One region of the Isoptericola sp. NPDC058082 genome, then DNA from elsewhere that is predicted to be linked to it. Evidence: riboswitches for the same ligand, from Rfam matches in the RefSeq annotation. Region 1 holds a riboswitch; each other region holds the start of a gene.

Region 1 (7,123 bases):
ACGGGCTTGTCGACGTCCCGGTGGAGGGCGCCTCGGGAGCCGTGCGCGTGCTCGGCCGCTCGGGCGGCGGCGCGGGCGTCGTCGGGGCGCTCGGCCGCTCCGGCTCCCCGGGGTCGGCGCGGTGCGCGGCGTGCGACAAGCCGCCCTCGGACGTCAGCGAGGGCGAGTCGATCACCACCTGCGGCCCGCCCGCGAGCTTGCGTAGCGCGCTCCCGAGCAGGATGAACACGATGCCCAGGCCGATGACGAGGGCGCAGACGCCGAACGCCACCACGGACGTGAACAGCGACGCGCGCAGGAACGACGCGTTCATCACGGTGTCCCGCGTCGGGTCGTCCTGGGCGAGCTCGGCATACGTCTGCCCGCCGGACGCCTCGAGCGCGTGCTTGTTGATCACCTCGGCCTGCGCGTAGGCGGTGAAAGGCCCGGAGACCTTCTGACCGGCGAACATGGCCGCGTCGTCCGAGACGGTGATCTGCTCGTCGGCGAGCGTCTGGGACACGACGACCCACACGCCCAGGCCGGCGACGATCATGACGATGCCGGCGATGATGGTGACCAGGCCGATCCCGCGGACGCCCTTGGTCGGATGAACGGTGACCGTGCTCGACATGTCGCACCTCTCCTCAGGTGTGTGCCGTGATGCATGGCTGGAGGTCTCGCTCCTCGCACGGTAGCGCTCCCGACCGTCTCCGGCTCGGTGAACCCGCAGGTGGTCGCGCCGGGGGCGGTGGCAGGATGTCCCGGTGCGCATCGTCCACGTCTCCGACTCCTACCTCCCGCTGCTCGGCGGCATCGAGACCCAGGTGGCCCGGCTCGCGCGCCGGCAGGCGGAGGCCGGGCACGACGTCGAGGTCATCACCACGACGCCGGGCGCGCCCGGCGAGCACGGCATCAGCACCCGGCCCGACGGCGACGGGGTCGTCGTGCACCGCGTCGCGGCCCGCGTGCCGGGCGGCTACCCCGTCCACCCGCGCTCCACGGCGCACGTGCGCGCGCGGCTGAAGGCGCTCGAGGCCGACGGCCGCCGCCCGGACGCCGTGCACCTGCACATGGGCGTCCTGGCCCCCACGGTCGAGCTGGCGCTCCGGCCCGTGACGCGGCTCGGGCTGCCCGCCCTGCTCACGGTGCACAGCGTGTGGGGCGGCTGGGAGCGGGCGTTCGCCGCGCTCGACCGCGTGGCCCGGTGGTCGGCCTGGCCGGTGCAGTGGTCGGCGGTGAGCGGGCTGACGGCGGACCCGCTGCGGCGCGTGGTCGGGCGACGGCTGGGCCCCGGCGCCGCCGCGGAGCGCGTGTCCGTGCTGGGCAACGGCATCGACGTCGACGCCTGGCGGCTGCCCCGCGTCGAGCGGGGCGAGCGTGCCGAGGGCCGCGAGGTGCACGTCGTGTCCGCCACGCGGTTCGCGCCCCGCAAGCGGGTGCTGCCGATGCTCGAGGCGATCGCCGCGGCCGTGGAGAGGGCTCCGGGGCGCCTGGTCGCGACGATCGGCGGCGACGGACCGCAGCTGTCCGAGGCCCGTCGCTGGGTGCGCGAGCACGGCCTGGCCGACACGGTGCGGCTCGTCGGCCGCCTCACCCCGACCGAGCTCAAGCGCCTGTACGTGCGCGCCGACGTCTTCGTGGCCCCGGCCGTGCAGGACGCGTTCGGCATCGCGGCGCTCGAGGCCCAGGCCGCGGGCCTCGCCGTCGTCAGCCGGTCGCAGTCGGGGGTCGCGGAGCGCCTGGTCGACGGCCGGGACGCCCTCCTCGTGGACGACGACGCCGCGATGGCCGACGCCCTCGTCCGCCTCGCCGACGACCCCGCCCTGCTGGACGCGATCATCGCCCACAACCGCTCCGCCGAGCTCGCGACGTCGTGGCCCCGCGTGCTCGCCGACGTCGACCGCGCCTACGCGCGTGCCGCATCGCTCGTCGGCTGACCGGGGCGGCGTCACCGCAGGTCACGGGCGAGTCGTTGCTCGGGCGTATCAAGGGCGCCCGCTGCGCGCTCCCCCCACACCGTGACCGGCGACGAGGGGATCGCCGGCAGACGTGAGGAGCGAAGATGACCATCACGACGCAACGACGCACCGTCCGCGCCCGGCTCGCCGCCGTCGTCGGCGGGCTCGCCGCGATCACCGCACTGGGGGTCGCGGGTCCCACCGCGACGGCCGCACCTGCGGACGACCCGGCGCCGGTCCAGGTGCAGCGCGTGGACAGCGACGCACCGGTCATGGTCGAGGACCTGAAGATCTCGGCCAAGGCCGCCAGCACGACCTACTACTGTGCCGTCCTCGACGGCACCTTCGGCTGCAAGAACGCGAAGCCGGGGACCGGGCTGGTCGTCGCACGGCTGTACCAGAACAAGAACTACGGCGGCTTCCAGGTCGTCGTGTTCAACCCGAAGTACAAGGTCGGCTGCACGTCGGGCACCGGGGACAACGAGGGCGGCGCCAACCTCGGCACCGCGCTGTCCAACCGGATCAGCTCCGTCAAGACCTACAACAGCTGCGACGTGAAGCTCTACAACGGCAACGGCAAGACCGGCGCCAGCACCGGCTGGATCGACAAGTCGGCCCTGCTCAGCGGCTTCAACGACAAGGCCAACTCGTTCAGGATCTCCTGACAGGCCACCTGGCAGCATGGCCGGCGAGAGCCGGGACGTCGTTCGCGAGAGCCGAGCGAGGCACGAGCGAATCATTCGAGCGAACGACGTCCCGGCTCCCGCCGGCCACGCCGTCCACCCTCACTCCCACTCGATGGTGCCCGGCGGCTTGCTCGTCACGTCGAGCACCACGCGGTTGACCTCGCTCACCTCGTTGGTGATGCGGGTGGAGATGACGGACAGCACGTCGTAGGGCAGGCGCGTCCAGTCGGCGGTCATGGCGTCCTCGGAGGACACCGGTCGCAGCACGATCGGGTGGCCGTAGGTGCGGCCGTCGCCCTGCACGCCGACGGAGCGGACGTCGGCCAGCAGCACGACGGGGCACTGCCAGATCTCGCCGTCGAGGCCCGCCCTGGTGAGCTCGGCGCGCGCGATGGCGTCCGCCTTGCGCAGCGTCTCGAGGCGCTCGGCCGTGACCTCGCCGACGATGCGGATGCCGAGGCCCGGGCCGGGGAACGGCTGGCGGGCGACGATCTCCTCCGGCACGCCGAGCTCGCGGCCCACCGCGCGGACCTCGTCCTTGAACAGGGTGCGCAGCGGCTCGACCAGCTCGAACTGCAGGTCGTCGGGCAGGCCGCCCACGTTGTGGTGGCTCTTGATGTTGGCCGCGCCCTCGCCGCCGCCGGACTCCACGACGTCCGGGTACAGCGTCCCCTGCACGAGGAACTTGACCTCCTCGCCGTGGGCGCCCGCCTCGGCGACGATGTCGCGCTGGGCGTCCTCGAAGACGCGGATGAACTCGCGGCCGATGATCTTGCGCTTCGTCTCCGGGTCGCTCACGCCGGCGAGGGCGGTCAGGAACCGCTCCTTCTCGTCGCGGATGATGAGGTTCACGCCCGTGGAGGCGACGAAGTCGCGCTCGATCTGCTCGACCTCGCCCTCGCGCAGCAAGCCGTGGTCCACGTGCACGCAGGTGAGCTGGTCGCCGACGGCGCGCTGCACCAGCGCGGCGGCGACGGCGGAGTCCACGCCGCCGGACAGGGCGCAGATGACGCGGGCGTCGCCGATCTGCGCGCGGATCGCGGCGACCTGGTCGGCGATGACGTTGCCCGGCGTCCAGTCGGGCGCGAGCCCCGCGCCCTCGTACAGGAACTTCTCCAGCACGGCCTGGCCGTGCGCCGAGTGCTTCACCTCGGGGTGCCACTGCACGCCGTACAGGCGACGGCCGGTGTCCTCGAACGCGGCGACCGGCGAGCCGGACGACGTCGCGAGCACCTGGAAGCCCTCGGGCGCGGCGTGCACGGAGTCGCCGTGGCTCATCCAGGTGGTCTGGTGGTCGGGGGAGCCCGCCAGCAGCACGCCCGCCTCGCACACCTCGACCTCGGTGCCGCCGTACTCCCTCTGCCCCGTCTGCGCGACGGTGCCGCCCAGCGCCTGCGCCATCGCCTGGAAGCCGTAGCAGATGCCGAGCACCGGCACGCCGGCCTCGAACAGCGCCGGGTCCACGTACGGGGCGCCCGTGGCGTACACCGACGACGGCCCGCCCGAGAGGATGATCGCCGCCGGGTTCTTGGCGAGCATCTGCTCGGTGGTGAACGTGTGGGGCACGATCTCGGAGTAGACGCGGGCCTCGCGCACGCGGCGCGCGATGAGCTGCGCGTACTGCGCGCCGAAGTCGACGACGAGGACCGGTCGCGGCGTGGGCGCCAGGTCGGCGGTGGTGGGGGTGTCGGTGGCGGGAGACGTCACCGAGCCATCGTAGCCGCCGGACGGTACCGCTCCCGGGCCCGTCCCACGGGTCACGCGGTGGGGTAGGTCACCTCGACACCGCGGCGGCGCGCCGGCCGTCGGCGGTCAGGCCAACCGCTCCCGCAGCTCGCGCGCGGCGCGCCCGGGGTCGGGCGCCTGCGTGATCGCGCGCACGACGACGACGCGCGACGCACCGGCGTCGAGCACGGCGTCCAGCCGCTCGGCGTCGATGCCGCCGATGGCGAACCACGGCGTCGTCGGGCGGGTCGCGGCGACCTCGCGCAGCAGGTCGAGCCCGACGGCCGCACGGCCGGGCTTGGTGGGCGTGGCCCACAGCGGGCCGACGCAGAAGTAGTCGACGTCCGGGTCGGCCTCGGCCTCGGCCGCCTGCGCGGCGGAGTGGGTGGAGCGACCCAGCACCGGGCCCGGGCCGAGCAGCGACCGGACCGCCGGCACGGGCAGGTCGCGCTGCCCCATGTGCACGACGGGAGCGCCGGTCAGCCCGGCGACGTCGGCCCGGTCGTTCACCGCCCAGAGCGCGCCGTGCTCCGCGGCGACGCGGGCCACCACGGCCTGCACCTCGAGCTCGCGCGCGACGTCGAGCGTCTTGTCCCGCAGCTGCACGACGTCCACCCCGCCCGCGAGCGCCGCGTGCAGGAAGTTCTCGAGGTCGCCCCGGTCCTCGCGGGCGTCGGTGCACAGGTACAGGCGGGCGTCGGCGAGCCGGGCGCGGGTCGTGGTCACGCCGGCCAGGGTAACCACGGCCCGGGTTACAGTGGCCGCGCACGGGAGCCCCGCTCGGGGCTGAGAGGGCGTAGGAGCCGACCGTCGAACCTGATCTGGGTCATGCCAGCGAAGGGAGCGCACATGCCCACGTCCACCGGTCCGTCCGCCACCCCCTCCGACGTCGTCGTCGTCGGCGGCGGGATCGTCGGTCTCGCGGTGGCCTGGCGGGCCGCGGACGCCGGCCTCGCCGTCACGGTGCTCGACCCGGCGCCCGGCGACGGCGCCACCCGCGCGGCCGCGGGGATGCTCGCGGCCGTCGGCGAGGCGGACTTCGGCGAGCGGGACCTCGCGCGCCTCAACCTCGCGTCGGCCGCCCGCTGGCCCGCGTTCGCCGCCGACCTCGCCGCCGCGACCGGTCGCGACGTCCCGCTGCTGCGTGCCGGGTCGCTCGCCGTCGCGTACGACGCCGACGACCTCGCCCTCCTGCGTCGCGTGCTGGCGCTGCACCGGGAGTGGGGCCTCGCGTCCGCGGAGGTCTCCGTGGCCGACGCCCGGCGCCGCGAGCCGTACCTCGGGCCGCGGCTCGCCGGGGCGGCCCGCGTCGAGGGCGACCTGGCCGTCGACCCGCGGGGCACGCACGCGGCACTCCTCGAGGCGCTGACCCGCGCGCCGGGCGGCACGGTCGTCCGCCGCGCCGCCGTGCGCCTGGAGCGGGACGCCGCGGGCCGGGTGGTCGCGGCGCACGACGCCGCCGGGGTGCGGCACGCCGCCGGGGCCGTGGTCCTCGCGGCCGGCGCTGTCCCTCCCGCGGGGCTGCTCGACGGCGTGCCGGAGGTGCGCGTGCCGGTGCGGCCCGTCAAGGGCGTGACGCTGCGCCTGGACGCCGGGCCGGGGCTCGCCCTCGAGCACGTGGTGCGCGGCACGGTGCAGGACCGGCCGGTGTACCTCGTGCCGCGGGGCCCGGGCACCGGCGCCGGCCCGGGCAGCGGGCCCGGGCACCGGGAGATCGTCGTCGGCGCCACCAGCGAGGAGCGGCCGGACGACCGCCGCGCCGAGGCGGGCGGCGTGTTCGCGCTGCTGCGCGACGCCCGCGCCCTCGTGCCCGGGATCGACGAGGCCGCGCTGGTCGACGTCACGCCGCGCGCCCGCCCGGCCACCCCCGACAACCTGCCGCTGGTCGGCGCCACCGCCGTGCCCGGACTGCTGGCCGCCGTCGGGCACGGACGCAACGGGGTGCTGCTCGCGCCGCTCACCGCCGACGCGGTGCTCGCCGCGCTGACCGGCACACCGCCGCCCGACGACGCGCTCGACACCCTCACCGCCGCCGACCCGCGACGCTTCGCGCCCGCAACCCCCGAAGGAGCCCTCCCGTGAGCACGCCGTCCACCTCCGCAACCGCCGTCGTGAACGGCGAGACCTACCCGCTCGACGGACCGCACGGCGACGGCGTCGAGGCCGTCGTCGCGACCCTCGTCCCCGCGTTCGTCGCCGACGGCTCGGTGCAGGGCATCGCCGTCGCCGTGAACGACGCCGTCGTCCCCCGCGGCCTGTGGGCCGGCACCCGGATCGCGCCAGGCGACCGGGTCGAGATCGTCACCGCCGTCCAGGGCGGCTGACCACGAAGCACGGAGGAAGCATGACCAGCACGCACGCCGAGACCACGTCCCGCCCGCTCGCGCACCCGCTCGTCGATCCGCTCGTGGTCGCCGGCACGGAGGTCGGCTCGCGCCTCGTCATGGGCACGGGCGGGGCGTCGAACCTCATGACGCTGGAGGACGCGCTGGTCGCGTCGGGCACCGGGCTCACGACCGTGGCGATGCGCCGCGTCGCGGTACGGCCGGGAGGCGCGGGCGCCGAGGACGGCGGGATCTGGGGCCTGCTGGAGCGGCTGGGCATCCGCGCCCTGCCGAACACGGCCGGCTGCTTCTCGGTCGCCGAGGCCGTGCTCACGGCGCAGCTCGCCCGCGAGGCCTGCGGCACCGACTGGGTCAAGCTCGAGGTGATCGCGGACGACGTCACCCTGCTCCCCGACCCGCTCGGCCTCGTCGAGGCCGCCGACCGGCT
Region 2 (7,123 bases), on a different contig from region 1:
GGCCCTCCTCCCCGATCCGGGTCTCGACGCCCCGCGGCAGGTCGGCGACGAAGCCCGCCTGCGCCACCTCGAGCGCCTCGTGCAGGCGCCGCTCACGCTCCTCCTCCGGCACGGCGTCGGGGCCGGCCTCGGGGACGCCGAGCAGCACGTTGTCGCGGACCGACGCGGAGAACAGCGTGGGGTCCTCGAACGCGACCGCGACCGCACGACGCACGTCGTGCCGCCGCATGCGCCGCACGTCGACGCCGTCGAGCAGCACCTGGCCGGCGGTGACGTCGACGATGCGCGGCACCACCATCGCGAGGGTGGACTTGCCCGAGCCCGTGAGGCCGACGAGCGCCGTCGTGGTGCCGACGGGGAGCTCGAGGTCGACGTGCTCGAGGACCGGGCGCGACGCGTCCTCGTACCGGAACGAGACGTCGCGGAGCTCGACGTGGCCGCGCGCCGGACCGACCTCCACCGGGTCGGCGGGGTCGGCCAACGGGTTCGGGGTCTCCATGACCTCGAAGAAGCGGTCGACGGCCGTGCGGGCGTTGAGCGTCATCGACAGGGTCATGCCGAGGTCGACCACGGGGCCGTTGATCACGGCGGTCGTCAGGAAGAAGGCCACGAGGCTGCCGACGGTGATCTGCCCCTGGGCGGCGAGCACCGTGCCGAGCACGAGGCAGACGGCCAGCGTGACCTCGGGGATGAGCTGCAGCGACGTGGTGACGGTGGCCTGGTTGCCCGCCTTGCGGATCTCCGTGCGGCGCAGCTCCTCCGCCTGGTCGGTGAACGAGTCGAGGGCGTCGCGCCCGCGGCCGAACGCCTTGAGCACACGGATGCCGTGCACGGACTCCTCGACGGTGGTGGCGAGGTCGCCCGACTGGTCCTGGGACAGGCGCGCGATGACGCGGTACCGCCTCGAGAAGCGGAACGCGATGACCGTCACCGGGATCGCGCCCGCGAGGTAGACGAGGCCGAGCCAGCCGGCGGTGGCCAGCAGGATGCCCACCCCGACGACGATCGTCACGATGCTGACGACGAGCTGCAGGAGGCCGAAGACCAGCCAGCGTCGCAGCAGGCCGAGGTCGCCCATGATCCGGCTCAGCAGCTGGCCGCCGGGCCACCGGTCGTGGAACGCGACGGGCAGGTCCTGCAGGTGGCGGAACAGCGCCATCCGCAGCTCGGCCTCGACCCGCGTGCCGGGGTACATCACGAGGTTGCGGCGCAGCAGGACGAGCCCGGCCTCCGCGACGCCCAGGACGAGCACGAGGAGGACGGGCACCACGAGGGCCCCGAGGTCGTGGGCGGCGGCACCCTCGGCGAGCGGGCCCTCGACCAGGGTCTGCAGCACGCGCGGGATCGCCAGCGCGGCGAGGCTCGCACCGATCGCGGAGAAGAGCCCGCCGACCATGCGCGGCACCGCCGGCCGGACGTACGGGTAGAGCCGGCGCACCGACGCGAACGTGGAGAGCTCGGAGCCCGCGGGGGCGACGGCGGGCCCGGCGGCGGCGGCGGCCGTGCGGCCGGGCGGCCCCGCGGCGCGGCCCGGCGGGGTGCCGGTCGCGACGGGACGGCGGGGAGCGGAGGAGGCGGTGCTCCTCCTGGGACTTTCGGAGGGATCGGCGCGGCGGGCGCCTCGGCTGCGGCTGCGCGAAGTGCGCTTCGTGTCGGGCATCACACCTATTCTGTCACTCGCCTCCGACACACTTGCCCCGGTCACGCGGTGCGCCGCGAGCTCGGGACACCGCTTACCGCCGCGGGATCCCGCCGTCGCGCACGACGGCGGGACCCGGACGGGCCGCGGTGGACCGGGTCAGCCCACCGCGACGCGCCCGACCGTGGGCTCGACCGTGGGCTCGACCGTGGGCTCGACCGTGGGCTCGACCGTGGGCTCGACCGTGGGTGCCCCGGTCTGGTCGAAGAACGCCAGCTCGTGCTCGCACGCCGCGTGGAACGTCGCCGCCATCCGGTCCCGGGTGACCGGGTCGGCCGCCGCGGCGGCGCGGCGCAGGATCGCGACGGCCTCGCGCGTCGCGTCCGCGAACGCATCGTCCGCGTACGTGCCCAGCCACGCCCCGTACGGGTGACCCGGGTGGTCGCGGGCGGCCAGCCGCTCCCCCACGTCCTGGTAGATCCAGTAGCAGGGCAGGACGGCGGCGACGAGGGTCGCGTAGTCGTCGCCGGCCGCGCGCAGGTGGTCGAGGTACGCGGCCGTCGTGGGGCTGGCGGGCACGTCCTGCGGCTCCCCGCCCAGCCAGCGGGTGTGCAGGTCGAGCTCGGTCACCAGCGCGCCGTGCGCGCCGCCGGCCCAGAACGCCTGCTCGGCCCGCGTGGGAGCCAGCTCGCTCGCCCGCGCGAGGCAGCGCGCGTAGTCGCGCAGGTAGAGCGCGTCCTGCTCCAGGTACGTGCGGAAGTGGTCGGCGTCGAGCGTCCCGTCGCCCAGCGACCGGACGAACGCCAGGTCGTCGATCGCGGCGCGCACGCCCGCGGCGTCGTCCCACCAGCGGGCGACGACGTCCTCCGCCCCGTCCTGACCTGATGCCCCGCCCACACCGGACGCACCGGCCGGCGCGAGCGGCTCCGCGCCGCCGGCGCGCAGCCCCACCAGGTGGTCGATCGGACCGTTCCCGCCGCCGACCCGCAGGGCCTCCCCGGCCCGGATCGCCGCGGTCAGCCAGGCCTTCGTGCCGCGCAGCGCCTCGGCCCAGTCCCCCGTGCGCGCGTACCGCGCGGCCAGCCCGCTGGACAACGAGCAGCCGGTGCCGTGGGTGGAGGTGCTGGTCAGGCGCGGCCCGGGGAGCTCCGCCAGCACGCCCTGCGGCCCGACGAGCGCGTCCGGGGCCCCCGCCCCCGTCGCGCCCGTCCCCGAGGGGCCCAGGTGGCCGCCCTTCGCCACCACCAGGACCCCGTGCCGGGAGGCCAGGCGCCGCGCCTGCTCGAGCGCGCCGGGCCAGTCCGCGGCCGACGGTTCCTGCGCGAGGACCGCGAGCTCGGGCAGGTTCGGCGTCACGACGTCCACCCGGGACAGCAGGTCCCGCACGGCGTCCTCGGCCGCCGGGTCGAGCAGGCGGTCCCCGCTCGTGGCGACCATCACCGGGTCCAGGACGACGGCGGGTCGCGCGCCCGTCGCGCCGGGCGGCAGGGCGTCGAGCCAGGCGGCCACGGCGTGGGCCACGGGGGCGGAGGCGAGCATCCCGATCTTCACGGCGTCGACGGCCACGTCGTCGGTGACGGCGTCGAGCTGCGCGGCCAGGAACGCGGCGGGCGGCACGTGCACGTCGCGCACCCCCCGCGTGTTCTGCACGGTCAGGGCCGTGACGGCCGCCATCCCGTAGCCGCCCGCGGCCGCGATCGACTTGAGGTCCGCCTGGATCCCGGCGCCCCCGGACGGGTCGGACCCGGCGACGGCCAGGACGCGGGGGCGACTGCCCCTCGTCGGCGCCGGGGCCGCGGGAGCAGGGGCGGTGGAGCCGGCGCTGCCGGCGGAGCTGTCTTCAGGTGCACGCGCACTCATGTCGACATCCCTTCGCTAGTACGAGCTAGATCAGGTTCGACGGGTGTGTTCTCAGCGCCCGCCGGCCGGGTCGCGACGTCGTCGTGACGATGTCGCGGCGATGACCGGTCGGGACGCACCCCGTGTCGTGCCGCCCACCGTAGCCCAGGCCCGCGCGGGCGGCGGGCGGCGTCCCGCGGCGCGTGTCGGCGTCATGCCGCGCCTCGCCAGGCGCTCGCGCCGCAGGCCCGCGGCCTGTTCGCAGCACGGTAGGGTGCGGGGGTGCCCGTGGTCGTCCGTCGTGCGCGCGAGCTCCTCGTCGCCGGCACGACGCTCAGCATCGCGGCCGCCGCCCACCTCCTGGCCGGCGGCGCGCTCCCCGGGGCACCCCTCGCCTGGCTCGTCGTCGTGGCGCTCACGGCACCGCTCGCGGTGTGGACCGCCCGCCGCCGGCTGACGCTCCCCCGCCTGCTGCCCGCGATGGTCGCGCTCCAGCTCGTGCAGCACACGACCCTGTCCGTGCTCGGCGCGGCGGGCACCGGCGCCTCACCCGCGACCCTGCTCACGACCCTGCCCTCGACGCCGGGGGCCGCGCCGGACGGGCACGCCCTGCACGCGCTGGGCCCGGGCTCCCTCGGGCCCGCGACCGGCGGCGGGCTGCACCTGCACCACGCGGACGACCCCGGGACGACGTCCTGGATGCTCGCCGCGCACGCTGCCGCGGTGCTGCTCACCGCCCTGCTGCTCGCGGCGGGCGACCGAGCGGCCGTCAACGTCGCGGGCCAGCTGCGGCTCGTCGCGGTCCTCGTGCTGGGCCCGGCGGCGCCGCCCGTCGTCCGCGAGCCCGCCGTCGTCGTCGGGCGCACCTGGCACCCCCTCCGGGCCCGCGCCGTCCGGCGCACCCCGCCACGAGGCCCCCCGCTGCTCCCGGGCGCCCTCGTGCGCGCCGCCTGACCCTGCCCTGGTCCGTCGTCGGACGGGGGCGGGTCCCTCGTCGACCGACGACCCCTGACCACCCCTGAGCACCAGGAGCAGCACACCCATGTCCAGGACCATCCCTGCCCTCACCCCTGCCCTCCGCGCGCGCCGCTTCGCCGGCGCCGCCGCCCTCACCGTGCCGGCCCTCGTCCTCGGCGCGGCCGCGGCCTCCGCGCACGTGACCGTGACCCCCGACGCGGCCGAGGCCGGGTCGTACGCCACCCTCACCTTCAAGGTCCCGAACGAGTCCGCCGAGGCCTCGACCACCGCCGTGAAGGTCGACCTCCCCACCGACACCCCGTTCACCAGCGTGTCCGTGGAGCCCGTGCCGGGCTGGACGGCGAAGGTCACCCAGGCGCCCCTGCCCGAGCCCGTGGAGGTGCACGGCACCACCGTGACCGAGGCGCCGGCGAGCATCGAGTGGACCGCCGACGACGCCGACGCCGGCATCGCTCCGGGCGAGTTCCTCCGGTTCACCGTGTCCGCCGGTGCCGTCCCGGACGGCGTCGAGGAGATCGCCCTGCCCGCCACGCAGACGTACTCCGACGGCGAGGTCGTCGCCTGGGACCAGGAGGCGACCGGCGACGCGGAGCCCGACCTCCCAGCACCCGTCCTGCAGGTGCTCCCGGCGGCCGAGGACGGCGGCCACGGCACGGCGTCGGCAGCCGGCGCCACGCACTCGGCCGCGGACGCCGGCGCAGACGCGGGCACGGACGCGGGCACGGACGCGGCGGCCGACGACGACGCCTCCGGCACCCTCCCGCTGGCGCTCGGCGCGGCGGGCCTCGGTCTCGGGCTGGTCGGCGCCGTCACGGGTGTCGCCGCCCTGGCGCGGACCCGCGCCACCGGCACCGGCACCGGCACCGAGCAGCGATGAGCGCGCGACGCGCCCTCCCCGCAGCCGGGTCGCTCGCCCTCGCCCTCGGCCTCGGGGCCGCGGGGGTCGCCGGCGCGGCGCCCGCGAGCGCCCACAACGTCGTCGTCGGCACGTCGCCGGCCTCGGGGTCCGAGGTGACGGAACCGCCCGGGTCCGTCGACGTGACGTTCGACGACGTCGTGCTCGACCTGTCCGCGGAGGGCTCCAGCACGGTGATCACCGTGACGGACGCCGACGGCACCGACTACGCGACCGGATGCCCGACGATGCAGGACCGCACCGTGTCGGTGCCCGTCGCCCTCGGCGAGGGCGGTGAGTACACGGTCGACTGGCGGATCGTGTCGGCCGACGGGCACCCGACCAGCGGCGCGTTCTCCTTCACCTACGACCCGCCCGCCGGGGCCGGGGCCGCCACCCCGGGGACGGACGCGCCGCCGTGCGCCCCGGCCGGGGCCGCGGGCGCGGACGAGGCGTCCTCCGGAACCGCTGACGGCGCGTCGGCCGCCGAGGACGGCGGGGGCGGCGACGCCTCCGAGCTGGTCGTGGTGCTCGGCATCGCGGGCGGCGTCGTCGTGCTCGCCGGCGCGGCGGTGCTCGTGGCGCTGCGGCTCGCGCGACGTCGCGGCTGACGCACCGCACCCTGCGACGTGTCAGGGCGAGGGCCGGGTATACCGCGCCCTCGCCCCGACACGTCGCGGCGGCCCCGAGCTGTCAGGGTCAGGGCCGGATATGCCCCGCCCTCCCCCTGACAGGTCGCGGTCGTGACCCTCCGGGACGCCTGCGTCGTCGTCGGGTCGTCCCCGCACCGGGCCGGAGCCGCCTACGATGCCGAGCATGGATGCGGGGCAGATCGTCGGGATCGTGACGGGCCTGGTCGTAGTGGTCGTGCTGGTCACGGCGGTGGCCTTCTGGGCGGCGCGGCGGCGCAGGGCCGCGCGTGGGCGGGCACAGGACCTCGAGGCGGAGCTGCAGCGGCTCGGCGTGGAGGCGGGCTCGGCCCTGGTGCGCGCCGACGAGCGGGCCCGCCTCGCCGAGGACGAGCTCGCGTTCGCCCAGGCCGAGCTGGGCGACCGGGAGACGCGCGAGCTCGCACCGACCCTGCGCCGTGCGCGGGAGCGCCTGTCCGAGGCGTTCCATCTCAACCAGCTCCTGCACGACCACGTCCCGGACACGGACCAGCAGCGCCGGGAGTGGTCGGCCCGCGTCGTCGACCTGTGCCGGTCGGCCGACGGCTCGCTGGACGAGCTCGACCGCGGCCTCGCCGCCCTGCGGCAGACGGTCCGCTCGACGCCCGACGCCGTCGACCGGGTCGACCGCGAGCTGGCCCGGGTCCGCGAGGCCGTGCCCGCCGCACGCGCCGACCTCGAACGCCTGCGGGGGCAGTACGACGCGCAGGCCCTGCTGCCCGTCGCGGACAACCCCGAGCAGGCGGAGCGGCTGCTCGAGTTCGCCGGCCGCAGCACCGCCGCGGCACGCAAGCGCCTCACGACCCAGCAGGTCGCGGAGGCCGGGGCCGCGGCCCGCGCGGCGGAGGAGGCCGTACGCCGCGCGGAGGGGCTGCTGCGCGCCGTCGACGACTACGAGGCCGAGGCGCTGCGCGCGGAGGCGGCGCTCGGCGCGATCGTCGCGGAGTCGCGGGCCGAGCTCGCCCAGGCGCGCGCCCTCCCGACGGCTCAGCGGGCGGGACGGATCGACGGCGCGGTGACCGCTCTCGAGGACGCCCTGGCGGCGCTGCCCGCGCCGGGCACGCCGGGCGACCCGGTGGGCTCCCTCACCCGGGTCCGCGAGGC
Region 3 (7,123 bases), on a different contig from region 1:
GGCGCCGTACCGCACGACGGCGTCGCGCACGGCGAGCCCCGTCGTCTGGCGGGCCTGCTCCATCAGAACTCCCCTCCGGGCCGGTCGCCGCGAAGGCGCTCGGCCACCATCATGACGGTCGCGGTGAGCACGGCCAGCACCACGGACGCCGCGAGCGCCATCCCGTAGTTCTCGGCCCCGGGCCGCCCGATCAGGCGGTAGATGACCACCGGCAGGGTGGCCGTGTCGGGGCGGGCGAGGAACGACGTCGCGCCGAACTCGCCGAGCGAGACCGCGAACGCGAACCCGATCGCCAGCCCCAGCGACCGCGCGCCGAGCGGGCCGTCGACCGTCCGTAGCACCCGCCCGGGCGCCGCGCCCAGCGTGGCGGCCGCCTCCCGCAGCCGCGGGTCGATGGCGCGCAGCACCGGCAGCATCGTGCGCACCACGAGCGGGATCGCGACGACCGCCTGCGCGATCGGCACCAGCGCGCCGGAGGTGCGCAGGTCGACGTCGAGCCCCAACGGGCGGTCCAGCGTGATGAGGAAGCCGAAGCCCACCGTCACGGCGGAGACGCCCAGGGGCAGCATGAACGCGGCGTCGAGCACGCCGACGGCTCGCCGCAGCCCCGCCCGCCGCGGGCGTCGCGACACGACGAGCGCCACGAGGCCGCCCACGACGACGGCGATCAGCGCGGCCCAGGCCGCGGTGCGCAGCGAGTTGCCCAGCGCCTCCCACACCGTGACCGTCAGGGCGTTGCGCCCGCCGGTGGTGCCGAGCGCCACGTAGTTGTCGAGGCCCCACGACCCGTCGGGCGCGCGCAGCGACCGGGTGACGAGCCCCGCCATGGGCAGCACGAGCAGCCCCGCCACGACGACGAGGGTGACGAGCGCCGGCGCGACGTCGGTGCCGTCGGCGCCGGCGCGCAGCCGCAGCCGGTGCGCCGACACGCTGTCGCTCGTGAGGTGCAGGGCGCGCTCGCGGCGCGCCCGGGCGCGGGAGCTGACCAGCAGCGCGCCCGCCACCACGACGAGCTGCAGCACCGACAGCACCGCCGCCGAGCGCAGGTCGAGGAACTGGGTGGTGCGCGTCCAGATCTCCGTCTCGATCGTGCCGTAGCGCAGGCCGCCGAGCACCAGCACGACGCCGAACGCCGTCGCGCAGAACAGGAACACCACCGCGGCGGCCGACGCGATCGCCGGGCCGAGCGCCGGCAGCGTCACGGTGCGGAACGCGCGCCAGGGCGTCGCGCCGAGCGCGCGGGCGGCCTGCTCGGCGCGCGGGTCGAGGCGCTCCCACATGCCGCCGACCGTGCGCACCACCACCGCGTAGTTGAAGAACACCAGGGCGAGCACGATGCCGGCGAAGCTCTCCTCCAGGTGCGCCCAGCCGAGCAGGCCGCCGGGGGCGAAGAGCGCGCGGAACGCGACGCCGACGACGACGCTGGGCAGCACGAACGGCACCGTCACCAGACCCCGCACCAGCGTCCGCCCGGGGAACCTGCACCGGTACAGCACGTACGCGCCCGGCAGGCCCAGCAGCACCGACAGCAGCGTGCCGGTGAGCGCCTGGGCGAGCGTCTGCCCGACGATCCGCCACGTGCGCTCCTGGGACAGCACCTCCGCGAAGCCGGACAGGTCGAGCGTGCGCCCCGCGGTGGTCTCGGTGAAGAACCCCTGCAGGACGAGCGACACCACCGGCCACGCGAAGAAGACCGCGAGGAAGCCCAGCGGCAGCACGACCGCGGCACCCCAGCCCAGCCACGCGCCCCACCGGTCGGCGCGCCACCGCGCCGCCCGGGAGGCCGGGCGGGCGTCGCTGCGCAGGGCGCGCGGCACGGGGCGCGTCAACCGACGACCGTCGCCGTCCACTGCTCGATCCACTCGTCGCGGTGCGCGGCGACGTCCGCGGGCGCCACCTCGAACGGCTCGTCGGCCAGGGGGGCGAACTGCTGCCAGTCGGCGGGCAGCTCCACGTCCGGGTCGGCGGGGTACATGTACATCTGGCCGGGCACGTCGGCCTGGAACTCGGGCGAGGTGAGGAAGTCGACCAGCTGCTTCGCGCCGTCCGGGTTCTCCGCACCGGCCAGCACCCCCGCGTACTCGACCTGCCGGAAGCAGGTGTCGAGCATCGCGCTGGTCGTCGAGGACGTCCCGTCGTCGCTCACGGTGAACGCGGGCGACGTCGCGTAGGACAGCGCGATCGGCCGCTGCCCGCCCTCACCGGCGCCGGAGAAGTCGACGTAGTACGCGTCCTCCCAGCTCTCGGCGACCTTGACGCCGTTGTCGCGCAGGTCGGCCCAGTAGGCCTCCCAGCCGTCCGTGCCGAAGGCTCCGATCGTCGCGAGCAGGAACGCGAGACCGGGCGACGACGTCGCGGGGTTGGTGACCACGGTGAGGTCCTGGTACTCCGGCTTCGCGAGGTCCTCGAGCGTCGTCGGGGGCGTGACGCCGTGCTCGTCGAACCAGCCGTCGTCGAGGTTCATGCAGACGTCGCCCACGTCGACCGGCGTCAGCGTGCCGGCCAGGTCGTCGGGCGCGTAGGCCGCGACCTCCGGGGCCAGGTCGGCGGGCTGGTACTCCTCGAAGACCCCGGCGTCGACGGCCCTCGACGCATAGGTGTTGTCCACACCGAAGACGACGTCGCCCAGCGGCGCGTCCTTGGTGAGCACGAGCTGGTTCACCAGCGTGCCCGCGTCGCCCGGTGCCACCTGCTCGACGGTGAGGCCGGACTCCTTCTCGAACGCGGCCAGCACCTCGTCGGAGACGGCGAACGAGTCGTGGGTGACGAGCGTGACCGTGCTCGACGCGCCGCTCCCCTCGTCCGCCGGCGACCCGCCGCCGCACGCCGCCAGCAGCGGCAGCAGCGCGACGGCCCCGACCGCTGCTGCCGCGCTCCTGGTCCTGGTCGTGGTGCTCAGCGTCATGCTGTCCTCCTCAAGGTGCGAGAAGGGGGTCCTGCGGGCGCCCGGCACCGTCGTGGTGCTGCCGTCCGCAGGGAACGAGATTCCCGACTTCCTCCACCGGTGCTAACCGGGTCAGGTTCGAGGGTCTGCGGCGGTCCGCACTCTCAGCGCCGGTGGGCGCTCCCCTGTCGTATCAGCACGAGCCTACCCGTCGACACCGCGCTACCGTGGTCCCGTCCTCGGCCTCGGGGTGTGACGTGCCTGACGTGCCGTGACACCGCCCGTCGGCCGTGGACGCCGGACCAGGACGACGCCCCGGCGGTAGCACGCCGGGTCAGACCGAGGGAGAGCACGTGACGGACACCGAGCAGCCGCTGGGCGTGAAGGTCGGCACGGTGGTGCTGACAATCGCCGCCGGATGGGTCGCGCAGAAGCTGATCGGGGTGGTCTGGGAGCGGGCGACGGGCAACGTGGCGCCCACCAACCTGGACGACGACGAGCTCTCCATCGTGCAGGCGGTCACCTTCGCGGCCGTCTCGGGCGGCGTCGCGGTGCTCGCGAAGCGCCTCGCCCGCCAGGGCGCCGGGCGCGCGGCTGCCCGGTTCGTCTCGGGCCGCTGACCCGCTGATTCCCCGCGCGGTCCCGTCAGTGGCTCGCGCGGGGACGACGGCGGGCCAGCTGCGCGTCGTGGCCGTGCGGTCGGTCCACCGGCCGCACGGCGGCGAGCGCGCTGCTCAGGCGGTCCGCCGCGTCCTTCGCGGGCGGTGCCGACCGGACCACCTCCGCCGCCGTGAGCGCGGCGTCCCGGTCCCCGACCGGTCGCGCGAGCTCCTTCATCACCTGCTCCCCCGCCGACTGGGCGGACACGCCGACCTGCGCGCCCGCGTCGGCGAGGACCTCGGTGGCCACCGACTCGTCCACGCCGCAGACGGCCATGATGGCGCCCTTGGCCTGCTCCGCGGCCGCGGCGGCGACGAACGCGCGCGAGACGGCGCGGTGCGCCTCGCGCTCCAGCGCGTCGCGCACGACCGGGCTCGCGTCGATGACGTAGCCGACGATCTGCGACGACGCGCCGTCGCTCCCGTGCCGTCCCTGACCCGTGACGACGACCGTGTGCGTGCGCCCGTGGTCGTCCACGACGCGGTGTGCCCCCGAGAACGGCCGCCCGGCACCCAGTGCGACCACCGCCGTCCGGGAGAGCCGCTCACGGTCGTCCGGGTGCAGGTGGGCGCGCAGCACCTCGGGCCCCGGCGCGACGGAGCCGGGCTCACGCCCGAAGATCCGGAACACCTCGTCCGACCACCACCACTCCCCCGTGGCGACGTCGACCCGGTACCGGCCCACGAGCAGCTGGCTCCCGGCACCCAACAGCTCCGCGAGGGCGACGAGCTCGCGGCGCGGTGTGTCGTTGGGCGTGCTGGACATCGAGGACCACCCCCAGTGCCGTGCAGCTGGGTCCGGCGCGCAGTTCTCCTGGCTCCACCACGGTACCGGGACGGCACGACACCGCCACCGCACGACGGGTGACGTGCGGTGGCGGTGCTCGGTGGTGCGGTGCCGGTGCTCGGTGGTGCGGTGCCGGTGCTCGGTGGTGCTGTCGGCGCCCGTGACGGGTTCGGACCGTCAGGCGACCGTCGTCGCCGCCGCCTCCGGCTGCTCGCCGGCCGCCTCGGCCCGCTCCTCCGCGACCGCCTTGCGGTGCTGGCCGAAGGAGTAGACGACCGCGGCGGCCCAGCCCACGGCGATGATCGCGAGCACCAGGGTGCGCACGCCGTCGCTCACCGGGAACGAGTCGAGGGACAGCAGGGTCCGCACGTTGGTGAGGACGATGATCCCGCCGACGGCGGAGCCGAGGACGCGCGGCGGCACCAGGCGGACGAGCCACGCGGCGATCGGCGCGGCGATCAGGCCGCCGATGAGCAGCGCGAGGGCCCAGGACGGGTTGATGCCCGCGGTCCCGAGACCGAAGAGGAACCCGAGGCTCGCGGCCACGGCCACGAAGAACTCGCTGGTGTCGATCGAGCCGACCACCTTGCGCGGCTCCATGCGGCCGCTCGCGAGGATGGCGGGCGTGCCCACCGGGCCCCAGCCGCCACCACCCGTGGCGTCCATGAACCCGGCGACCAGCCCGAGCGGGGTGAGGAACCGCTTGCGGAGCGGCTGCCCGAGACGGTCCGTACGCAGCCCCCGGAGCGTGAACCGCAGCAGCACGTACAGGCCCAGACCCAGCAGCAGGATCGACATCAGCGGCTTGGCGATCTCGGTCGACAGCCACGAGAGGAAGGTCGCGCCGGCGAACGCGCCGATGGCACCGGGGATGCCGATCTTGATGACGACCTTCCAGTCCACGTTCCCGAACCGCCAGTGCGAGGCGCCGGACGCCAGGGTCGTGCCGACCTCGGCGAGGTGGACGGTCGCCGACGCGGCCGCGGGGTTGGTGCCGATCGCGAGCAGCAGGGTGGTCGAGGTGACGCCGTAGGCCATGCCCAGGCTGCCGTCGACGAGCTGCGCACCGAGGCCCACGAGGGCAAGGAGGACGAGAGTCCGCACGGGGGTTCCCTCCGTTTCGGCGCGGCAGCGGGTCCGCCGCGTCTGCGACGAAGTTACCCGATCGGCTCTATCGGATTCAACGGTCTCAAAAATATGTCCGTATCGCGAGACGAGGGTTTCTGCGGCGTCGCGTGAACCAGGCCGACGACCGTGCGGCGCCTCTGGCGCCTACGCCGATCCGGCGTGGCTCAGGGGCTGACCCACGCCGATTCCTGCTCGGTCAGCCGGCGCACGACGTCGGGGATCGTCCCGGCCGCGAGGTCCGCCAGGGTCACCTGTTCCAGCACGGCGCGCACGTTCACGCGCAGCGCCACCCACACGTGCAGCAGCGACGCGGCGGCGCCGGTGTACTCCAGGTCGGAGGGCCGCGCGTCGCGCACGAACACCAGCGGCCCGTCCACGGCGCGCACGACGTCGGCGACGGTCACCTTGTCGGCCGGGCGGGCGAGCACGTACCCCCCGCCTGCGCCGCGACGGCTCGCGACGATGCCCTCGCGCCGCAGGTCGCTGAGGATCGCCTCGAGGAAGCGGTGGGGCACCTGCTGCGCGCGGGCGAGGGCCTCGGCCGGGACCGGGCCCTCGCCGGACGCCGCGAGCTCGGCGGCCGCCCGCACCGCGTAGTCGGCCTTCGCGGAGATCCTCATGACGACGCCACCGCGGCGCCCAGTCGCGTGCCGGCCAGCAGCGGTCCGGCCTCTCGGGCCGACGCCGCGAACGACCCGGTGAGCGGCAGGTCCGGCAGGATGACGGCCTGGGCCGCGTGGTAGATGTCGGGCTTGCCGACCCACGTCCGCCCGGAGGGGCGGTTGTCGGTGTCGAGCTCGTGGAACCAGGAGCCGCGCTCGTGGTCCACCAGGTGGGCGTCGATCCACGCCCACCACTCGTCGGCGAGCTCGGCGTAGCGCGCCTCGCCGGTCGTGCGGTGCAGCACGTCGGCGGCCGCGGCCGCCTCGGCCGCCACCCAGTGGAAGCGGCGGGCCTCGACGGGGCTCCCGTTCCAGTCCGTCGTGTAGACGAAACCTCCCGCCGGCCCGTCCCACCCGTCGGCCACGGCGCGGTGGAACAGCTGCCGGGCCGCGTCGGTGCGCTGTCCCTGCGTCCCCCCGGCGACGTCCACCTGCAGGAGCAACCGCGCCCACTCCAGCCCGTGGCCCGGTGTGGCGCCGTACGGCTTGAAGGGGTCGTGCGGACGGTCCGCGTTGTACTCGAGCTGCGGCTGCCACGCGGTGTCGAAGTGCTCCGGGATCCGCCAGTCGTTGCCCGCCGCCCAGTCGATGACGCGGTCGGCCACCACCGCTGCTCGGTCGAGCCAGCGGCTCTCGCCCGTGGCGTCGTGGGCGGCGAGGAGCGCCTCGACGGAGTGCATGTTCGCGTTGACCCCGCGGTACGGGTCGACCGTGCCCCAGTCGCGCGACCGCTCGTCGAGGTGGAGCTGGTGGTCGGCCTCCCAGAACCGCCGGTCGAGCACCGACAGCGCCGCCTCGAGGAGGGTCACGGCACCCGGCGTGCGCGCCACGGTCCCCGTCGACCCGGCGAGCACGACGAACGCGTGGCCGTAGGCCTGCTTGAGCCCGTCGAACGCGTCTCCCGGACCCCTGGAGGCCAACCACCCACCCTCGTCGGCGTCGGCCAGCGTCCGTGACAGGCCGGCGATACCCCGGTCCAGCAGCTCGCCCGCGCCCTCGACGC
Region 4 (7,123 bases), on a different contig from region 1:
GGGCCGCGTCGGACCGCAAGGCGCAGGAGATCATCGCGCTGGACGTGAGCGACCAGCTGGTGCTCACCGACGTGTTCCTCATCGCCTCCGGCACGAACGAGCGCCAGGTCTCGGCGATCGTGGACGCCGTCGAGGAGGCGATGTTCCTCGCCGGCTCCAAGCCGATCCGTCGGGAGGGCAAGGCGCAGGCACGGTGGGTGCTGCTGGACTTCGGGGAGGTCGTCGTCCACGTGCAGCACGCCGAGGACCGCGTGTACTACGCGCTCGAGCGGCTGTGGAAGGACTGCCCGGCGGTGGAGCTGCCGGAGGACGCGCGCGGCGGTGACGGCGCGGCGGCCGCCGCCGAGTACGGCGACGGCGGGGGCGACGGGGCGATCCGTCTCGCGGGCGACGAGCGGTGACGGCCGGCACCGTCGTCCTGCTGCGGCACGCCCGCACCGCCTACAACGCGTCCCTGCGGCTGCAGGGGCAGATCGACATCCCGCTCGACGAGGTCGGGCGGTGGCAGGCGGCGGAGGGCGGTTCCGCGCTCGCGTCGTCGCACCGCGCGACGCGCATCGTGTCGTCCGACCTGGGGCGCGCCGTCGAGACGGCGACCGCGTACGCGGACGCGCTCGGCGGGCAGCCCCTGGTCACCGACGAGCGCCTGCGTGAGCGCGGCTTCGGTGCCTGGGAGGGCCTCACGGGCGCGGAGCTGCAGGAGCGCTGGCCCGAGGAGTACGCCGCCTGGCGCCTGGGCGCGGAGCCCGTGGGCGCGGGGGCCGAGACGAAGGCGGCGGTCGCGGAGCGCATGGCCGAGGCCCTGGCCGAGCATGCCGGGGACCTGGACGACGACGCGACGCTCGTCGTCGTGTCGCACGGCGCCGCCATCTCGCTGGCGGTGACGGCGCTGCTCGGGCTCGACCCGACCACGTGGCGCGGGCTGTCGGGGATGCACAACGTGCACTGGTCGCACCTGCACCGTGCGGGCGAGGGTGCCGTGCCCGCCTGGCGCCTCGTGGCGCACAACGTGGGCGCGGGGTACCCCCTGGACCGCTGGCAGGCGGGGCCGGACTGGAATTTGGAACCTGGCCCGAAGTCTGCCTAAGATATCGACGTTCCCGAGGGGCGCAAGCCCGGAGGAACGCACCGAATCAGACGAATCGCCCGGTCGCCCGTCGGCCGCGAGAGTCGGTTCTCGGGGCTGTGGCGCAGCTGGTAGCGCACCTGCATGGCATGCAGGGGGTCAGGGGTTCGAGTCCCCTCAGCTCCACCCCGACGAGAAGGCCCGGAACCACACGGTTCCGGGCCTTCTTGCGTGACCAGGGGTTTCACGGTGCGGGACGCCCTTGCGTCGACGCCGTCGTCGCCTAGGGTCGGACCTGCGGCCGCGTCGTCGGCCGCCGTGAGGTCACACCTGAAGTCACATCTGAAGACACCCATGACAGGGGAGCGCCGTCGAAGGGGCGCTGAGAGTGCGGGCACAGCCGCAGACCCTTGGAACCTGCTCCGGTTAGCACCGGCGAAGGGAGTTACCTGGAATGTCCGCGCCCACTTTCGCGCGCAGCGCGTCCCTGCGGTACCGCACCGTCGACCTCGTCACCGTGGCCATGCTCGGCGTGGCCGTCGGTGTCGTCTTCTGGGGCTGGACCCAGCTCTACCACCTGCTCTCCGCCGGGCTGGCGGTCGCCTTCCCGCCGGCCACCGGGCTGCTCGGGGGCGGCTGGCTGCTCGGCGGCGTGCTGGGCGGCCTCATCGTCCGCCGTCCGGGCGCGGCGCTGCTCACCGAGGTCGTCGCCGCGAGCGTCGAGGCGCTGCTCGGCGCCGGCTGGGGCTTCTCGGCGATCGTCTCCGGCGTCGTCCAGGGGTTCGGCGCCGAGCTCGTCCTCGCCCTGTTCCTCTACCGGCGGTTCGGCGCCGCGGTCGCGGCCCTGGCGGGCGCGGCGGCGGGCGCGTGCGGCGCCGTGTACGAGTGGTTCGCGTACTACCCGGACTGGGAGTGGGGCTTCCGCCTGGCGTACCTGGGCCTCTTCGCGCTCTCCGGCGCGCTGCTCGCCGGCCTCGGGGGCGCGGCGCTCGTGCGCGCCCTCGCGCGGGCGGGCGTGCTCGACGCGTTCGGCCCGGGTCGCGACCTCGCCGACCGCGCCGTCGACCGTGCCGTCGACCGCGCGCCGGCCTGACGGCGTGGCGCACGACGACGTCCGGGTTCGCGTGCGAGGGCTGTGCTGGCGGCCCACCGGGCGCCGGGCCCCGACGATCGAGTGCCTCGACCTCACCGTCGGCGCGGGGGAGCGCCTGGGGCTGGTCGGTCCCAGCGGGGCGGGCAAGTCGACCGTGCTGCACGCCCTGGCGGGCGTGCTGGGCGACCCGCTGCCCGGCGAGCTGTCCGGGACCGTCCACGTGGACGGCGGGGTGGGGCTCGTCCCGCAGGACCCGGGCTCCGCGGTCGTCGCGGCCCGGATCGGCCGGGACGTCGCCTTCGGCCCCGAGAACGCCGGCCTGCCGCGGGACGAGATCTGGCGCCGGGCCGGGGAGGCTCTCGACCGGGTCGGGCTGCGCCACCCGCCCGACCGGCCGACGTCGGCCCTCTCGGGCGGCGAGCTGCAGCGGCTCGCGCTCGCCGGGGCGCTGGCGAGCGCGCCGGGCCTGCTGCTCCTGGACGAGCCGACCGCGATGCTCGACCCCGCCGCGGCGGCCGAGGTGCGCGCCGCCGTCGTCGGCGCGCTGGAGGGCTCGGACACGTCCCTCGTCGTGGTCGACCACCACGTCGGGCCGTGGCTCGAGCACCTGGACCGCGTCGTGGTGCTCGGACCGGGCGGCCGGGTCACGCACGACGTCGCGCCCGCCGCGCTGCGCGACGTCCCGTCCGCCCTGCGGGACGACCTGACGCGCGCCGGCGTCTGGCTGCCCGGCGTGGCGGCGCCGTCCCCGCTGTCCGTTCCCGCGGCGCTGGTGGCGCCGGACGTGCCCGGGCCGGACGTCGTCGTCGCCGGCCTCCGCGTCGACCTGGTGACCCGCGGCCTGCGCGGTCGCACCACGACGCGTGCCCTCGACGGCGTGGCCGCGCGGCTGCCCGCGGGCCGCCTCACGTCCGTCACGGGGCCCTCGGGGGCGGGGAAGTCCACGCTCGTCGCCACTCTTGCGGGGCACCTGCGGCCGACGGCCGGCGAGGTGCGGGGCGTCCCGGGGCGGACGGCCCGCTCGGAGAAGCTCGCGCGGTCCTGCGGGTGGGTACCGCAGCACCCGGAGCACGGCCTGCTCGCGCTGCGCGTGCGGGACGAGGTGGAGCTCACCGGCCGGCGCCTCGGCGTCCGGGTGGACGTGGACGCCGTGCTCGCGCTGCTGCGCCTCGACCACCTCGCCGACGCGCATCCGTTCCGGCTGTCCGGCGGCGAGCAGCGGCGGCTCGCCCTGGCGGCGGCGCTGGCGCACCGGCCGGGGCTCGTGCTGCTCGACGAGCCGACCGTCGGCCAGGACAGGGGGACCTGGGCGGCGGTGGCCGGGTGGGCCGGCGCCGCGGCCCGGCACGGCGCCACCGTCGCGGCGAGCACCCACGACGCGCACCTCGTCGCCCTCGCGGGGCACCAGGTGCGGCTCGGCGGCGCGACGAGCGAGCGAGCGACGGTGGCGGTGTGACCGGCGCGCTGGGGCGCGTGAACGCCCTCGTGCTCGTGGCCCTCGGGCTGCTCGGCCTGGTCGCCTCCCTGGGCGTCCGGGACGTCGCGAGCGCCGCCGTCGCGCTGGGCGGGTCGCTGGCTCTCGGGCTGCTGCTCCTGCCGCGCGGCGCCGGCTCTCCGGCCCGCTACCTCGCGGTGGTCGTCGCGGTCGCGTCGGTGGCGTGGTCGACGTGGCTGCTCGGTGGCCACGACCCGGTGGTGGCGGCCGTCGCGGGGGCCCGCATCGCGGTGCTCGCCCTGCCCGGCGTGGCCCTCGCCCCGCTGGTCGACCCGAGCGGGCTGGCCGACCAGCTCGGCCAGCGGCTGCGCCTGCCGGCCCGCTTCGTCGTCGGGGTGGCCGCGGCGCTGCAGCGGTTCGAGCGGCTCGGTGCCGTGTGGGAGCAGGCGTCGCGGGCGCGTCGGTCGCGCGGTGTCGGGCCCGGCCGGGGCCCGCTCTCGAGGGCGCGCCACGCGGCGTCGGTGACGTTCGCCGTGCTGGCCGCCACCCTGCGCGACGCGGCGGCCATGTCCGTCGCGATGGACACCCGGGGCTTCGCGGGCGCCCACCGGCGGACCTGGGCGGAGCCTGCGCCGTGGACCCGTACGGACGGCGTCGTGCTCGCCGCCGGCGCCGTCGTCGCGGCGCTGCCGTTCGCCGTCCTGGCCTGGCGGTAGCCGTCGAGCGGGGCGCGTCGGGCGCAGGATGGGTGTCGGGAGGTGCTCGCATGGCCCGCCAGGTACACGACTTCGACGCCCTCTACGCCGCGGACGTCCCGCCGCCGTGGGAGATCGGGCGCCCGCAGCCCGCGCTCCTGGCGCTCGTGCGCCGGTCGGTGCTCGCCGACCCGGTGCTCGACGTCGGCTGCGGCACGGGCGTGCTGGCGCTCGCGGTCGCCCGGGCGGGCCACCGGGTGGTGGGCGTGGACGCCGCGGCGCACGCGATCTCCCGCGCGCGGGAGCGGGCCGCGGAGTCGATCGTCGACCCGCCCGGCGAGGTGCGCTTCGAGGTCGCGGACGCCCGCCGGCTCGACCGCCTGGACGTGCGGCCACGGACCGTCCTCGACTCAGGGCTGCTGCACACCCTGGACGACGCGGGTCGCGCCGCCTACGTGGCGGGGCTGGAGGTGATCTGCCCGTCCGACGCGCTCGTCGCCGTCCTCGCGATGTCCGTGGCCGCCGGGCTCGGCTGGGGCACGACCGACGACCGGCTGCGCGCCGCGTTCGACGGGCCCGCCTGGTCGTCCACGACGGTCTCGGACGCCGAGATCGCCGCACGCACCGCGGGGGAGGAGCGGCACCTGCCCGCGCTGCTCCTCACGACGCGGCGCGCGTGACGCGGTGGTGGCCTAGCGCTCCACGTCCGACGGCAGCTCGAGCCGGCTCAGGCGCGCGAACGACCCGGTCATGTGCTTCTCGACGGCGACCCGTGCGGCGACGGGGTCGCCCTGGCTGAGCACCGTCCGCAGCTCCAGGTGCTCGACGTGCCCGACCGTGGGGAAGTCGGGAAAGTTCACGTTGCGCACGTGCAGGAAGAACGCGACCTGGCTCCGGATCGACGACCAGACCCGGCGCAGGCGGGCGTGGTCGGCGGCGTCGTAGAGGACGTCGTGGAACGCGAGGTCCAGGCGCACCGCCTCCTCGGGGGCGACCGAGCCCGACGTGCTCTTCATCGCCAGGAGGATGCGGTCCAGCTCGGCGAGGTGCGACCCGGTCATGCGGACGGTCGCGCGTTCCGCCGCCAGCACCTCGATGGCGGCGCGCAGGGTGTGCACCTCCTCGACGTCCTTCTGGGTCAGGACGCTGACGAACGCGCCGCGGTGGCGGCGGATCTCGACCTGTCCCTCGGCCTCGAGGATCGCGAGCGCCTCGCGCACCGGTCCGCGGCTCACGTCGAGCGCCGCGGCGAGCTCGGTCTCGCGCAGGTGCTCGCCGGGTCGTAGCTCCCCGCGCGCGATCTCGTCGCGGATGACGCCGACCACGTACTCGGCGAGGGTGGCCCGGGGCGCAGTCCCCAGCGGATTCATCGACACGCTCCTCTCGTCACGCCCGCCCCATCATTTCGTACGGCGGGCCGCCGCGCCTCGACGTCGGGGAGCGGCTGACGTTCATCCTACGGGCTCATTGGCGACAGTATGTTGTTGACAATCTATGAACTCGCCTCCTAGTGTCGCTGACTGTCGTCGACGGTGACGACCCGGCACCGCTGCCGGCCGTGAGCATGAGAGGCGCGAACGTGAGCTCGAGCGTGGACGTGAACCCTGGAATCGGCACCGACCTGAGCTTCCCGAGCTCGGCACCGAGCGACCCCTCGGCGCCGCACGTGCGCCGCGCGGTCGTCCGGGTCGACGCGGGCGCCGACCGAGGAGACCTCGCCCGGATCTGGGAGAGCATCGGGTTCGACGAGATCAACTGGACCTACACCGCGACCGGCCGCCGGCTGCTGCAGACCTTCGGGGAGCTGACGGACCGCGGGTTCCACGTGCGGCCGCACTACGTGTTCTGCTCGGGCACCGGCTTCGGCATCCCGCACTGGGGCAACGGGAACGTCTACCACGAGGACGCCGCGGGCGACGCCGTCTACGACTTCACGATCGTCGACCAGGCGTACGACGCGATCGTCGAGGCCGGGCACCACGTGCTCGTCGAGCTGGCGTTCACCCCGCGCGACCTCCTGCCCGACGCGGCCGACGAGCTCCGGGTGACGCCCAGCCCCACGGTGTACAGCAGCTACGAGGCCGGTGCCTGGGCCTACCCGCCCAGGGACTACGGCCGCTGGGGCGACCTCGTCGCCGCGCACGCCCGGCACTGCCTCGAGCGGTACGGCGAGCAGGAGGTGAGCACCTGGCTCTGGGAGCTGTGGAACGAGCCCGACATCTTCTACTGGAAGGGCACGCCCCAGGAGTTCTACGACCTCTACTCGGTCACGGCGCGGGCGGTGCGCAGCGTGCTCCCGGGGGCGAAGGTCGGCGGGCCGGCGGTCACGGGGGCGGGCGTGGAGTTCCTGCGCGGCTTCCTCCGGCACACCCGCGACCAGGGGGACCCGATCGACTTCGTCTCCTTCCACACGAAGGGCTCCGCGTTCACGCCCTGGCGGGTCTACGGCCCGACCGGGGGCGAGGCGCCGGAGAAGCAGAACCCGTCGGCGCACAAGATGCTGTTCGAGGTCCGCCGGATGCTCCGGGTGATCGCGGAGTTCGAGGAGTACCGCGGCCTCCCCGCCATCGTGGACGAGTGCGACGCCGGGGTGCCGGCGCACTACAGCGTCTACGACAACGCCAACTTCCAGTTCCAGAACACGGAGTACTACCCCGTGTTCCAGGTGAAGCTGATGAAGAAGCTCCTCGACCTCAACGACACGGAGGAGGTTCGGGTCGAGCAGGCCACCTCCTGGAGCTTCTATTTCGAGGGCGAGCGGTACTTCGAGGGGACCCGGGCGTTCCTCACGGCCGGCGGGCTCGAGAAGCCGCTGCTCAACGCGTACCGGGCGC

The links. A riboswitch is a leader RNA that binds a small molecule or an ion and turns the genes downstream of it on or off. The one in region 1 is predicted to bind thiamine pyrophosphate.
Region 2: it holds a riboswitch for thiamine pyrophosphate, as region 1 does, so the genes downstream of both, ACFVS0_RS02650 (bifunctional hydroxymethylpyrimidine kinase/phosphomethylpyrimidine kinase) here and thiO (glycine oxidase ThiO) in region 1, are expected to answer to the same signal.
Region 3: it holds a riboswitch for thiamine pyrophosphate, as region 1 does, so the genes downstream of both, ACFVS0_RS10055 (thiamine ABC transporter substrate binding subunit) here and thiO (glycine oxidase ThiO) in region 1, are expected to answer to the same signal.
Region 4: it holds a riboswitch for thiamine pyrophosphate, as region 1 does, so the genes downstream of both, ACFVS0_RS18540 (ECF transporter S component) here and thiO (glycine oxidase ThiO) in region 1, are expected to answer to the same signal.

Annotation. Positions count from the first base shown of each region.
Region 1 covers NZ_JBHVSQ010000014.1:71,530-78,652, reverse strand. The annotation lists gene ACFVS0_RS17185 (hypothetical protein) at 1-613, opposite strand, end outside; gene ACFVS0_RS17180 (glycosyltransferase family 4 protein) at 747-1,919, shown strand; gene ACFVS0_RS17175 (hypothetical protein) at 2,045-2,605, shown strand; gene guaA (glutamine-hydrolyzing GMP synthase) at 2,726-4,333, opposite strand; gene thiE (thiamine phosphate synthase) at 4,439-5,077, opposite strand; TPP riboswitch at 5,109-5,211, shown strand; gene thiO (glycine oxidase ThiO) at 5,201-6,433, shown strand; gene thiS (sulfur carrier protein ThiS) at 6,430-6,675, shown strand; gene ACFVS0_RS17150 (thiazole synthase) at 6,696-7,123, shown strand, end outside.
Region 2 covers NZ_JBHVSQ010000001.1:562,488-569,610, forward strand. The annotation lists gene ACFVS0_RS02645 (ABC transporter ATP-binding protein) at 1-1,396, opposite strand, end outside; gene ACFVS0_RS02650 (bifunctional hydroxymethylpyrimidine kinase/phosphomethylpyrimidine kinase) at 1,799-3,499, opposite strand; TPP riboswitch at 3,490-3,632, opposite strand; gene ACFVS0_RS02655 (hypothetical protein) at 3,761-4,432, shown strand; gene ACFVS0_RS02660 (YcnI family protein) at 4,521-5,333, shown strand; gene ACFVS0_RS02665 (copper resistance protein CopC) at 5,330-5,962, shown strand; gene ACFVS0_RS02670 (hypothetical protein) at 6,168-7,123, shown strand, end outside.
Region 3 covers NZ_JBHVSQ010000006.1:611-7,733, reverse strand. The annotation lists gene ACFVS0_RS10065 (ABC transporter ATP-binding protein) at 1-63, opposite strand, end outside; gene ACFVS0_RS10060 (ABC transporter permease) at 63-1,829, opposite strand; gene ACFVS0_RS10055 (thiamine ABC transporter substrate binding subunit) at 1,826-2,905, opposite strand; TPP riboswitch at 2,977-3,081, opposite strand; gene ACFVS0_RS10050 (DUF4235 domain-containing protein) at 3,238-3,504, shown strand; gene ACFVS0_RS10045 (PAS domain-containing protein) at 3,530-4,309, opposite strand; gene ACFVS0_RS10040 (sulfite exporter TauE/SafE family protein) at 4,508-5,434, opposite strand; gene ACFVS0_RS10035 (RrF2 family transcriptional regulator) at 5,623-6,078, opposite strand; gene ACFVS0_RS10030 (AGE family epimerase/isomerase) at 6,075-7,123, opposite strand, start outside.
Region 4 covers NZ_JBHVSQ010000018.1:567-7,689, forward strand. The annotation lists gene rsfS (ribosome silencing factor) at 1-401, shown strand, start outside; gene ACFVS0_RS18530 (histidine phosphatase family protein) at 398-1,087, shown strand; tRNA gene ACFVS0_RS18535 (tRNA-Ala) at 1,180-1,252, shown strand; TPP riboswitch at 1,416-1,527, shown strand; gene ACFVS0_RS18540 (ECF transporter S component) at 1,521-2,159, shown strand; gene ACFVS0_RS18545 (ATP-binding cassette domain-containing protein) at 2,164-3,615, shown strand; gene ACFVS0_RS18550 (energy-coupling factor transporter transmembrane component T) at 3,612-4,310, shown strand; gene ACFVS0_RS18555 (class I SAM-dependent methyltransferase) at 4,361-4,969, shown strand; gene ACFVS0_RS18560 (GntR family transcriptional regulator) at 4,982-5,659, opposite strand; gene ACFVS0_RS18565 (glycoside hydrolase) at 5,869-7,123, shown strand, end outside.